Regions from separate parts of the Methylobacterium oryzae genome, predicted to be linked through region 2. Evidence: riboswitches for the same ligand, from Rfam matches in the RefSeq annotation. Region 2 holds a riboswitch; the other holds the start of a gene.
What was found. Region 2 has a riboswitch for cobalamin ahead of LXM90_RS19325 (TonB-dependent receptor). Riboswitches for the same ligand answer to the same signal wherever they lie in the genome.
Positions count from the first base shown of each region.

Region 1: another riboswitch for cobalamin. It lies ahead of LXM90_RS07970 (CbtB domain-containing protein); the one in region 2 lies ahead of LXM90_RS19325 (TonB-dependent receptor).

Region 1 is NZ_CP090349.1:1,648,153-1,653,202, reverse strand. Features, by position in the region: gene LXM90_RS07980 (S10 family peptidase) at 1-772, shown strand, start outside; gene LXM90_RS07975 (discoidin domain-containing protein) at 795-2,159, opposite strand; cobalamin riboswitch at 2,321-2,516, shown strand; gene LXM90_RS07970 (CbtB domain-containing protein) at 2,551-2,733, shown strand; gene LXM90_RS07965 (CbtA family protein) at 2,750-3,502, shown strand; gene LXM90_RS07960 (DUF1636 domain-containing protein) at 3,495-3,896, shown strand; gene cobW (cobalamin biosynthesis protein CobW) at 3,893-4,927, shown strand; gene cobN (cobaltochelatase subunit CobN) at 4,974-5,050, shown strand, end outside.
Region 2 is NZ_CP090349.1:4,057,654-4,062,703, reverse strand. Features, by position in the region: gene LXM90_RS19345 (hypothetical protein) at 1-188, opposite strand, end outside; gene LXM90_RS19340 (alpha/beta fold hydrolase) at 390-1,103, shown strand; gene LXM90_RS19335 (RluA family pseudouridine synthase) at 1,070-2,470, opposite strand; gene LXM90_RS19330 (NUDIX hydrolase) at 2,613-3,047, opposite strand; cobalamin riboswitch at 3,185-3,378, shown strand; gene LXM90_RS19325 (TonB-dependent receptor) at 3,663-5,050, shown strand, end outside.

The DNA.
Region 1 (5,050 bases), 2.4 Mb from region 2:
GCGGGCCGGCACGGTGCCGACGCCAACCCTGCTCGGCGACGCGGAGGCCTACGCCTCGGGCCCGTACCTGAGCGACCTGCTCAAGGGGCCGAGCGACACGGCCGCCGTCGCCCGGATGACCGAGAAGGTCGCGCCCCTCGTCGGTCTCGACCCCGCCCTGGTGCGTGCCCAGGCGGCGCGCCTCTCGACCCGGAGCGTCCAGCGCGAGATCGACCGCGCCGAGGGCCGCGTGACCAGCGCCTACGACACCGGCATCACCGGCTGGGACCCGAACCCGGACGCCGCCCAGTCGAGCTTCGAGGATCCCCAGCTCACCGCCCTCCAGGCACCGCTGACGAGCGCGATGCTCGACCTCTACGCGCGGACGCTGAAATGGCCGGTGACCAACATGCGCTACGAGCTCCTGAACAACGCCGTCAATCGCGGCTGGAACTGGGGCTCGGGCCGGCAGGCACCCGAGGTCCTGTCGAACCTGAAGGGCGATCTGGCGCTCGACGGGCACCTGCGCGTCCTCGTGGCGCACGGCTTCACCGACCTGGTGACGCCCTACTTCGCCTCGAAGCTCCTGCTGGCGCAGGTCCCCGCCTACGCCGCCGGCCGCCTGAGCCTCGCGGTCTATCCGGGCGGGCACATGTTCTACACGCGACCGGACTCGCGCGCCGCCTTCCGGACGGACGTGGAGCGGATGTACACGGACGCCCTGAAGGTGCGCGACGCCGGCTCGACCCGTCCGGCCGGAGCCCCCGCCGAGCATCTCCGGACGGCGCCGTAGCGCCTCCGGCCCGCCAAGCCGGTCACGCGTCGTCGAAGGCGAGGGCCTCGGCCGGGTAATCCACCATCGTCCGGCGCTGCGCGTCGGTGTTCTGCCACTCGCCGACCTTCATGTAGCGGCCCTCGAGATCGCGGACCTCGACCACCTTCCCGATTGTGGGGATCGACTGGAAGCCCTGCGGCCAGTTCGACGCGAAGTAGAAGACCTGCTCGACGTGGTCCGAGAGGTGGCAGATCCCCGGCCCGAACGTCCCCAGCCCGAAGACGAGGTAGCGGCCGTTCACCAGCGCCGCGACGTCGGAGATCAGCGACTCGCTCTGGATCTCCACCGGCAATCCGCGCCGCTCCGCGTACGCCTCCACCTCGGCGATGACCGGGTTCAGCCTGTTCTCGAAGACGAGCTTGACCGAGCGGATCCGGCCCTCGGCCAGGAGCCGGTCGATGACCATCCGGTAGAACGCGAAGGGCGGCTGCGGGTAGTGCGGATCGACCCAGGTGCTGAAGATGTCGCCCGACCGGATGTGGATCAGGAGCTGGTCGTCGGGCTTCACCGGGAAGTTCTTCGGCAGACCGTTGAACAGCGGCCGGATCACGCTCTGCACGATCGCGCGCGAATCCGCCGGTCCCCGCAGCGCGGTCACGCGCTCGAACTGCGTCGGGTCGAAATACAGGCCCGACAAAAAGTAGCCGTCCGCCGGCAGCGGCTCGTCCGGCGGGATGAAGGTGATGCCGTCGCAGGTCAGCCGCTCGGTCAGGAAGATCACCTTGCTGCGGTCGACCTTGGGCACCTTGATGTATTTCAGGTTGAGCGACTTCGCGATGGTCACCGCGATGATGTACTGGACGAGGCAGTTGCCGAAGGCGCCGTTCTCGAACAGCGACAGGCCGACCAGGGCATGGCTGGCGCGGTCGGGCGCCGACTGGAGCGCGTAGGTGACGTAGACGTTGGCGCCGGGCTTCTCGTTCAGGAGCGTCACGTCGAGGCCGAGCATCGCCCGCAGCGCGATCAGGTCGACCGCGGCCTCGTCGGCGCGGATGCCGATGCCGGCGATCCGGGCCGGTTCGGGCGCGGCGATCCGGACCGCGCGCGCCCAGGCCCGCTCGTCGGGGACGATCGCGGCGACGAGGGCGTCCGGGGTCGCGGTCCAGACGGCGAGGTCCGGCTCGGCCCACGTCACGCCGTCCTGCGAGACCGCCACCGCGACGTCGCCGGGCTCCGCGGGAACCGCCCCCTCCCCCGGCCGCAGGGCGACGGAATGGATCGGGAAGCGGCCGCCGAGGTCGACCTCGAGCCACGTCGTTCCCGTGCCCACATCGGAGACGATCCGCGGCTCACGGCCTGCCGCGAGATCGACGAGAACCGGGGTCGGATCGTCTGTCGGGGCCATCGGGTCTCCGGGAGTTCAGCGCCCGCGCCGGGGCCGGGCGGGTATCGGGTGCGGCGGTGCCCGCTCCGGGGCGCGGCCGTCAAGCCCGCCCCGATCGCGGGGCGGGCGCGGGAAACGGCCGCGATCCGGCGCCGCTCCGTTGTGTCCCGGCGGTCATGCGTCTACAACGGCCGGGCGACGGTGCCCCGGAGACGGGGTGAAAAGGGAATGCGGTGAGGGGTTTGAAGCCCCGATTCCGCGGCTGCCCCCGCAACTGTGAGCGGCGAGCGCCCGCCAAGCGCCACCGGAGCGATCCGGGAAGGCGGTGGGCGCGCCGAGCCGCGAGCCAGGAGACCTGCCGTCGCGACAGGATCCCGCAATGCCGCCGGTGGGGCGGCTGGAGACGCTTCTGATGACGACGCAAACCCTCGCCCCCATCGCCGCCGGCACCCGCGCGTCGGAGCGCCCGATCGCCGTCGCACTCGCGGCCGTGCTGGGCCTCGGCCTGCTGTTCATGGCGGGCTTCTCGCCGGCGATCGCGCTCCACAACGCGGCGCACGATTTCCGGCACACCCAGAACTTCCCCTGCCACTGACGTCCCCGGACCAGGGATGATCATCCGGCTCCTGTCGGCGGCCCTCGCCGCCGGCTTCTTCGCGGCTGCCATCGTAACGGGCCTCGAACTCACGCTGACCTCGCCGCTGATCGTCGCGGCCGAGCGCTACGAGCAGCAGGAGGCGCCGAACCGGGCTGCCAAGGCGCTCCCGATCAAGGCGTTCCCGATCGTGCTCGCCCATGCCGGGCACGACCACGCCGCGCCCGACGCCGCGCCGGAATGGCAGCCCGCGCCCGGCCTGCCGCGGATGGCCTTCACCGGGCTCGCGACCCTCGTGGGCGGCGTCGGCTACGCGCTGCTGCTCGGCGCGGTGATGCTCGCCTGCAGCCGCGAACCCACGCCGCAGGTCGGCCTCGCCTTCGCGGTGGCCGCCTTCGCCAGCGTCGCGCTCGCGCCGGGTCTCGGCCTGCCGCCGGAACTGCCCGGCAGCGCGGCGGCCCCGCTCGCGACGCGGCAGGCGTGGTGGGTGATGACCGCCGCGGCGACCGGGATGGGGCTCTACCTGATCACGATACGCCGCGCGCTGATCACGATCCTCGGGGGGCTCGTCCTGATCATCGCGCCGCACGTCGTCGGTGCCCCGCAGGCGCCCGAGGCCGCGTCCGAACTTCCGGCCGCGCTCGCCGCGCAATTCGCCGCGCGGTCGCTCGCCATCAGCTTCGTGTTCTGGATCCTGATCGGGCTGGGGCTCGGCTGGGCGTGGCAGGCCTTCGCCCGCGGCGCGGATCGGGGAGCGGCCCGTGCCTGAGACCGTTCTCTACGTCTGCACCACCTGCCGCCGGCCGGACGACGACCCCGACGGGCCCCGCGCCGGGGCCCGCCTGCTGGAGGCGCTTCGAGCGCGGAGCGGCGCCACGCCGGACCTGCGGGTCGAGGCGGTGGAGTGCCTTTCGGTCTGCAAGCGGCCCTGCACCGTGGCGGTCGCCGCGGCCGACCGCTGGACCTACGTCTACGGCGACATGGATCCGGCCGCCTCGGCCGAGATCATCCTCGGCGGGCTCGCGGCCTACGCGGCGACCCCGGACGGCATCGTGCCCTGGCGCGAGCGTCCGGAGGCGTTCCGCAAGGGCGTGATCGCCCGCATTCCCCCTTTCCCAGAACCCCGCCCGGTCCCCGCCGGCACCCTGGAGCCCGCGGAATGACCCTCGTGAACAAGATCCCCTGCACCATCGTCACCGGATTCCTCGGGGCCGGCAAGACGACCCTCGTCCGCCACGTGGTCGAGAACGCCAAGGGGCGCCGCCTCGCGATCCTGGTGAACGAGTTCGGTGATATCGGCTTCGACAAGTCCTTCCTGGCCGCCTGCGGCGTCGAGGGCTGCACCGAGGACGCCATCGTCGAGCTGCCGAACGGCTGCATCTGCTGCACGGTCGCGGACGATTTCGTGCCGGCGCTGGAGACCCTTCTCGGCCGCGCCGAGCCGCCGGAGCACATCCTGATCGAGACCTCCGGCCTCGCCCTGCCGAAGCCGCTGGTCCAGGCGTTCCAGTGGCCGGCGATCCGCTCGCGGGTGACCGTCGACGGAGTGGTCGCGGTGGTCGACGGCCCGGCGGTGGCCTCGGGCGCCTTCGCGGAGGATCCGGAGGCCCTCGCGGCCCAGCGCGCCGCCGACCAGTCGGTCGACCACGACAACCCCCTGGAGGAGGTGTTCGAGGACCAGCTCCTCTGCGCCGACCTCGTGGTCGTCAACAAGGCCGACCTGATCGACGCCGCGACGCGGGCGCGGGTCCGCGCCGAGGTCGAGGGGCACCTGCCCCGCGCCGTGAAGGTGGTCGAGACCGAGAACGGCGCCATCGACCCGCGGGTGCTGCTCGGTCTCGGCGCGGCCGCCGAGGACGACCTCGACGCCCGCCCCTCGCATCACGGCGAGGGCGAGGACCACGACCACGACGATTTCGAGACCGTCGCGCTTCCGGTGCGCCCGGCGGTGACCGCGGGGGATCTCGCGGCCCGGGTCGAGGCGGCGGCCGAGGCCGCCGGCGTCCTGCGCATCAAGGGCTTCGCCGAGGTCGCGGGCAAGCCGATGCGCCTCGTGGTGCAGGGTGTCGGCCGACGCGTGACCCATCATTTCGACCGCCCCTGGCGGGCCGGGGAAGCCCGCGACGGGACGCTGGTGGTGATCGGCCTCAAGGGCTTCGACAAGGACGCCGTCGCGGCGGCCCTCGCGGGATGAGGCCGGTCGCGCACGCCCGCCCGGACTCGCTCTAGGGGTCGCCGCGGTGCACCTCGTGCGCATCGATTCCGTCTCCCTCGACGAGGGCGAGGCGGCCGTGGATCTCGGGCAGGAGCCCGGCGA
Region 2 (5,050 bases):
GTGCGCGGGGCGGCCTGCGCGGGTGCCGCGCCCGGGGCGGGCGCCGGGGCCGGATGCGGGGTCGCCGTCTCGGGGGGGTGGGTGCCGTTCGCCGTCGGCGCCGCCCTGGTCGTCTCGCCCGGCGCGGCATGCGCGATCGGCCCGGTGAGGCACAGGGCGGCGAGGCAGGCCAGCATCGCGAGCTTCATGTGTCAGGGTCTCGAACCGCCGGGAACAGGCCCCGCGGCGGATCGGCGGGGCGCGGGGCAGCATATGAGGCGGCGCGGCCGGTTGCCAAGGCATGCGCCGCGCGGGACGCCCGGACCGCACCCGACTTTCACCGGAGATGCCGGGGCGCTGACGGGCGCTCGCGTGACGGTTATCTGGGGGACGGGAAGGGTGATCCGGCGATGAACCTCGTGCTGCTGCCCGGCTTCATGACCGATGCCGACCTCTGGTCGGACGTGGTCGCGCGCCTCGCCGAGGTGGGTCCGATCACGCACGGCGACCTCGCGCGGGACGCCGCCATCGCCGACATGGCGCGCCGCGTCGCCGCGGAGGCGCCGCCGCGCTTCGGGCTCGTGGGCTTCTCCATGGGCGGCTACGTCGCCCGCGCGGTCGCCCGGCTCGTGCCGGACCAGGTGGAGGCGCTGGTCCTCGTCGCCACCTCGTCGCGGGCCGACATGCCGGCCCAGGCGCGCCGGAAGGCCGCCGCGGTCGCCCATGTCCGCCAGCAGGGCTACCGGGGCCTCAGCCGGTCGGCGATCCTCCAGTCGGTGCACCCGGACCGCGCCGGCGACGGCGCCCTCCTGAGCCGGATCCGGCAGATGGGCGACCGGCTCGGCGGAGAGGTCTTCCTGCGCCAGGCCGGGCAGGCGCGCGAATCCGATGGCGACCGCCTCGGCGCGATCGGCTGCCCGACCCTGGTCGTGGCGGCGGCCCAGGACGCCCTGCGCAGCCTCGACGAGGCGCGGGAGCTCCGCGACGGCATCCCGGGCGCGACGCTGAGGGTGATCGACGGGTCGGGCCACATGCTGCCGCTCGAGGCCCCGGACGCGCTGGCGGACGCGATCGTGCCCTGGCTGCGGGCTCAGGCCTCCGGAGCCTCGACGATCGGGTCGTAGCGGGCGGCGTCGAAGCCCAGGAGGTTCCAGCTCTGCGCCATGTGGGGCGGGAGCGGCGCGCTCACGTCGACCGGCTTGCCGGTCCGCGGGTGCGGGATGACGATCCGCCGGGCGAGCAGGTGGAGGCGGTTCTGGATGCCGCCCGGCAGCTCCCAGTTCTCGACGGAGAAGTATTTCGGGTCGCCCACGATCGGGTGGCCGATATGGGCCGCGTGGGCGCGCAGCTGGTGCGTGCGGCCGGTGACCGGCTTGAACGACAGCCAGGACAGCTTCTGGGCCGCCTGATCGACCATCGCGTAGTAGGTCAGCGCGTGGCTCGCGCCCTCGTCGCCGTGCTTGGCGACCCGCATCCGCGCATCGGCGTCGGTGGGCTCCTCCTTGGCGAGGTAGGTCGAGACGCGCCCCTGCCGGACCCGCGGCACGCCCGCGGTGAGCGCCCAGTAGATCTTCCGCGCCGCCCGGGACCGGAAGCTCTTGGCCAGCGTCGCGGCGGCGAGCCGGGTCTTGGCGATGATCAGGCACCCGGCCGTGTCCTTGTCCAGCCGGTGGACGAGGCGCGGCTTCTGGCCGTCCGGACCCGTGAGGGCGGCGAGCAGGCCGTCCACGTGCCGGACCGTCCCCGAACCGCCCTGGACCGCGAGGCCGAAGGGCTTGTTGAGGATCATCATGTCGGCATCCTCGTAGAGGATCAGCGACCGGATGAAGGCGGCGTCGTCCTGCTCGCGGGCGGCGCTGCGCGGCCGCTCGGTGGGCTGGTCGAGGCGCAGCGGCGGCACGCGCACGCTCATGCCCGGCTCCAGCCGGTCGTTCGGCTTGGCGCGCTTGCCGTCGACCCGCAACTCGCCCTTGCGGACGATGGTCTGCACGCGGGTGAAGGGCAGCAGCGGGAAGCGGGCGGTGAGGAAGCGGTCGATCCGCATCCCGGCCTCGTCCGGCTCGACGGTCAGGGTCTGCACGCCGGAGGCGAGGGTCGCGGAGGCGGCGGCGCGCTGCTCGCGCCGGGTCGGACCGGGCGCGGGGGCAGAGGCGAGGGCCGGGGAGGGGGCCGCCGAGCGCCTGGCCGGCGGCTGGCCGCCGGGCTTGCCCGCCGCGGCGTCGCGCGGTGCGGCGGCGTCGCGGCGCGGCTTCGGCGGCCGGGCCGGCGTCGGGGCCGCAGCGGCCTGCGCGCCCCAGGGATCGCGGGTGCCGGCATCCTCGCCGCGGTTGCGGGCCGCGCGCTCGGCGGCGTCGCGGGCGCTGGTGCGCGGGCCCGTGCGGGCGCGGCCGTCGGCCTGGGCCTTGCCGCCCCTGAACTTGCTGGCGCTGGACTTGCCGGCCTGAGGCTTGCGCCCCGTCGGCCCGCCGCTTCTGGGAGGTCGTATCGTCATGCTTCCGCCGGCACCCGTCTCCGCGTCGGACGGAGCGTCCGGGCGCATGGGCCGCGGCGTCGCGGACGTCCGGACCGATGGGATTGCCCGGCTGTAGCATCGCCCGCGCCGAGCGGCAAAGGCGGTGGGCCGGCCCGGTCCGTCAGGGCTCCGCGCGCCACGCGTCGCGGAGGCGGGCCTTCAGGCCGGCGGGGAAGAGGTCGGGACCGCCCGGCACGTCGAGCCCGTCCAGATCGCACCACCGCGCCACGCAGGCGGTGCCGGAATCCTCGTGGAACACGAAGCGCTCCTGCCCGTCGAACCGCCCCGGCGGCAGGGCGACGGGGAACAGGAACAGCACCTCGTGCCCGACCTGCCCCTCGTGCGTGAAGATGTTCTCCATGACGCGGGGGCCGCCGAGCACCGAGACGGTGACGCCGAGCTCCTCCCGGAACTCCCGGATCAGGGCGTCCTCGACCCGCTCGCCGAACGCGACGCTGCCGCCGAGCGGCCGGACGCCTTTCAGCCGCCCGTCATCCGCGCGGACCTCGGCCACGAGCAGGCTGTTGCCGCGCCGGGGCAGACCCAGTGCCTTCACGCGAATCTCCGCAGGGGGCCGCCAGACCGTCATCCCGCAGGGGCTAGCCCGTCGTCGGCGAGGCCGCAACGGACCGGCGCACAGCGCGCCGATCCACGGCAACAACCGGACACACGGTTGACGCCCGCCCCCGCTACGGCCAAGCTGTGTTCGACGGTTCCCCTTGGGGATCAAAAGGGAACGCGGTGAGGGGTTCGCCCCGAAGCCGCGGCTGCCCCCGCAACTGTAAGCGGCGAGCCCTTCACCACCACGTCACTGGGTCACCCCGGGAAGACGGTGCGAGGGCGGCGACCCGCGAGCCAGGAGACCTGCCGTCAGCCGTGGTCACACGCGAAACGCGCCGGGCGGGGTGTCCTGGCGGGTGTCGAGGCGCCGCCAGTCCCGAGGGGAGGCGGCCGCCGAGGCCTCGTTCGCGGTGACGTGCCACAGCAAGCGCGCCCGCGACGCCGTTCCCCATGCCCGTCTCCGCCGTCCCGAACCCCTCGAGCCCTGTCGCAGGACGCCGTCGCGCGCCCGCACGGGCAGAGGCTACCGGACAGCGCGCGCATTGTAATGTTATTACAATGCCTGTAGGACGCGGGGGCCGGCGCGCGCCGTGCACGGACCGCTTTCCCCATGTCTTCATCGACCCATCGCTCCTGCCTCGGCGGGCGGGCCCCGCTCTGCGGCGTTCTCCTCGCGCTCCTCGCCAGTCCGGCCGCCGCACAGGAGGCGGTCACGCTGGATGAGCTGTCGGTCGCGGGCGCGGGCGGCGACCCGGGCCGCCTGCCGCCGAATGGCCTCAACCTGCGCACCCCCGACCGGACCGCGAGCCGCCTCGGCCTGACGCCGCTGGAGACGCCGGCCAGCCTCGACATCGTGTCGGGCGAGACCGCGCGGCTGCGCGGCCAGGACACGATCGCCGAGGCCGTGACCCAGGACGCGACCGGCATCACCACCATCGCGGCGCCCGGCAACGGCAACGGCGCGTTCACGTCCCGCGGCTTCGCCGGCCCGAACTCGATCCAGCAGCTCTACGACGGCACGCGCTTCTACGTCGGCGCCAACACCGTGACCTTCCCGTTCGACACGTGGAACGTCGAGCGGATCGAGGTGCTGCGCGGGCCGTCCTCGGTGCTCTACGGCGACGGCGCCATCGGCGGCGTCATCAACGTGGTGCCCAAGAAGCCGGTCTTCGTGCCGATCAACGCCGCCCGCGCGGTGATCGGCACCGACGGGGTCGCGCGGCTCGCCCTCGATTCCGGTGGCCCGCTGGGGCAGGCGGAGTACGGCGACACCTTCGCGTACCGCCTCAACGTCAGCGGCAATCGCGCCGACGGCTGGATGCGGCCGGAGGGCGATTTCCGCAACCTCGCGGTCTCCGCCGCCCTGCTGTTCCGGCCGAGCGCCGACCTCGCCTTCACCCTGAGCCACGATCTCGGCTACCAGGAGCCCGCCCGCTACTGGGGCACCCCGTTGGTCGAGGGACGGATCCCGGATCTCATCCGGTTCAACAACTACAACGTCCGCGACGCGAAGATCACCTGGGCCGACAACTGGACCCAGCTCAAGACCGAGTGGTCCCCCTCGGCCGACATCACGATCCGCAACACCGCCTACCGGCTGACCAGCCGGCGCCACTGGCTCGACGTCGAGCAGTACAGCTACAACCGCGGCACCGGGCTCGTGGACCGGGGCGAATACCTGGAGATCTACCACAGTCAGGAGCAGGTCGGAGACCGCCTCGACGCGACGTTCCGGGGCAGCCTGTTCGGGCTGCCGAACCAGTTCGTGGCCGGCTTCGACGTGAATCACATCGACTTCCGCCACACCAACAACTTCTATTTCGACCAGACGACGAGCGTGCCGCTCACCGGCTACGATCCGAGCCTCTTCCCGCAGAACGGCCGGGCGCGCCCGGCCTACGCGACACAGACGAGCCAGGCCTCGGTCTTCGCCGAGGACCGGCTGATCCTGTCGGACAAGCTGTCGTTCCTCACCGGCGTGCGCCTCGACGTGCCGAC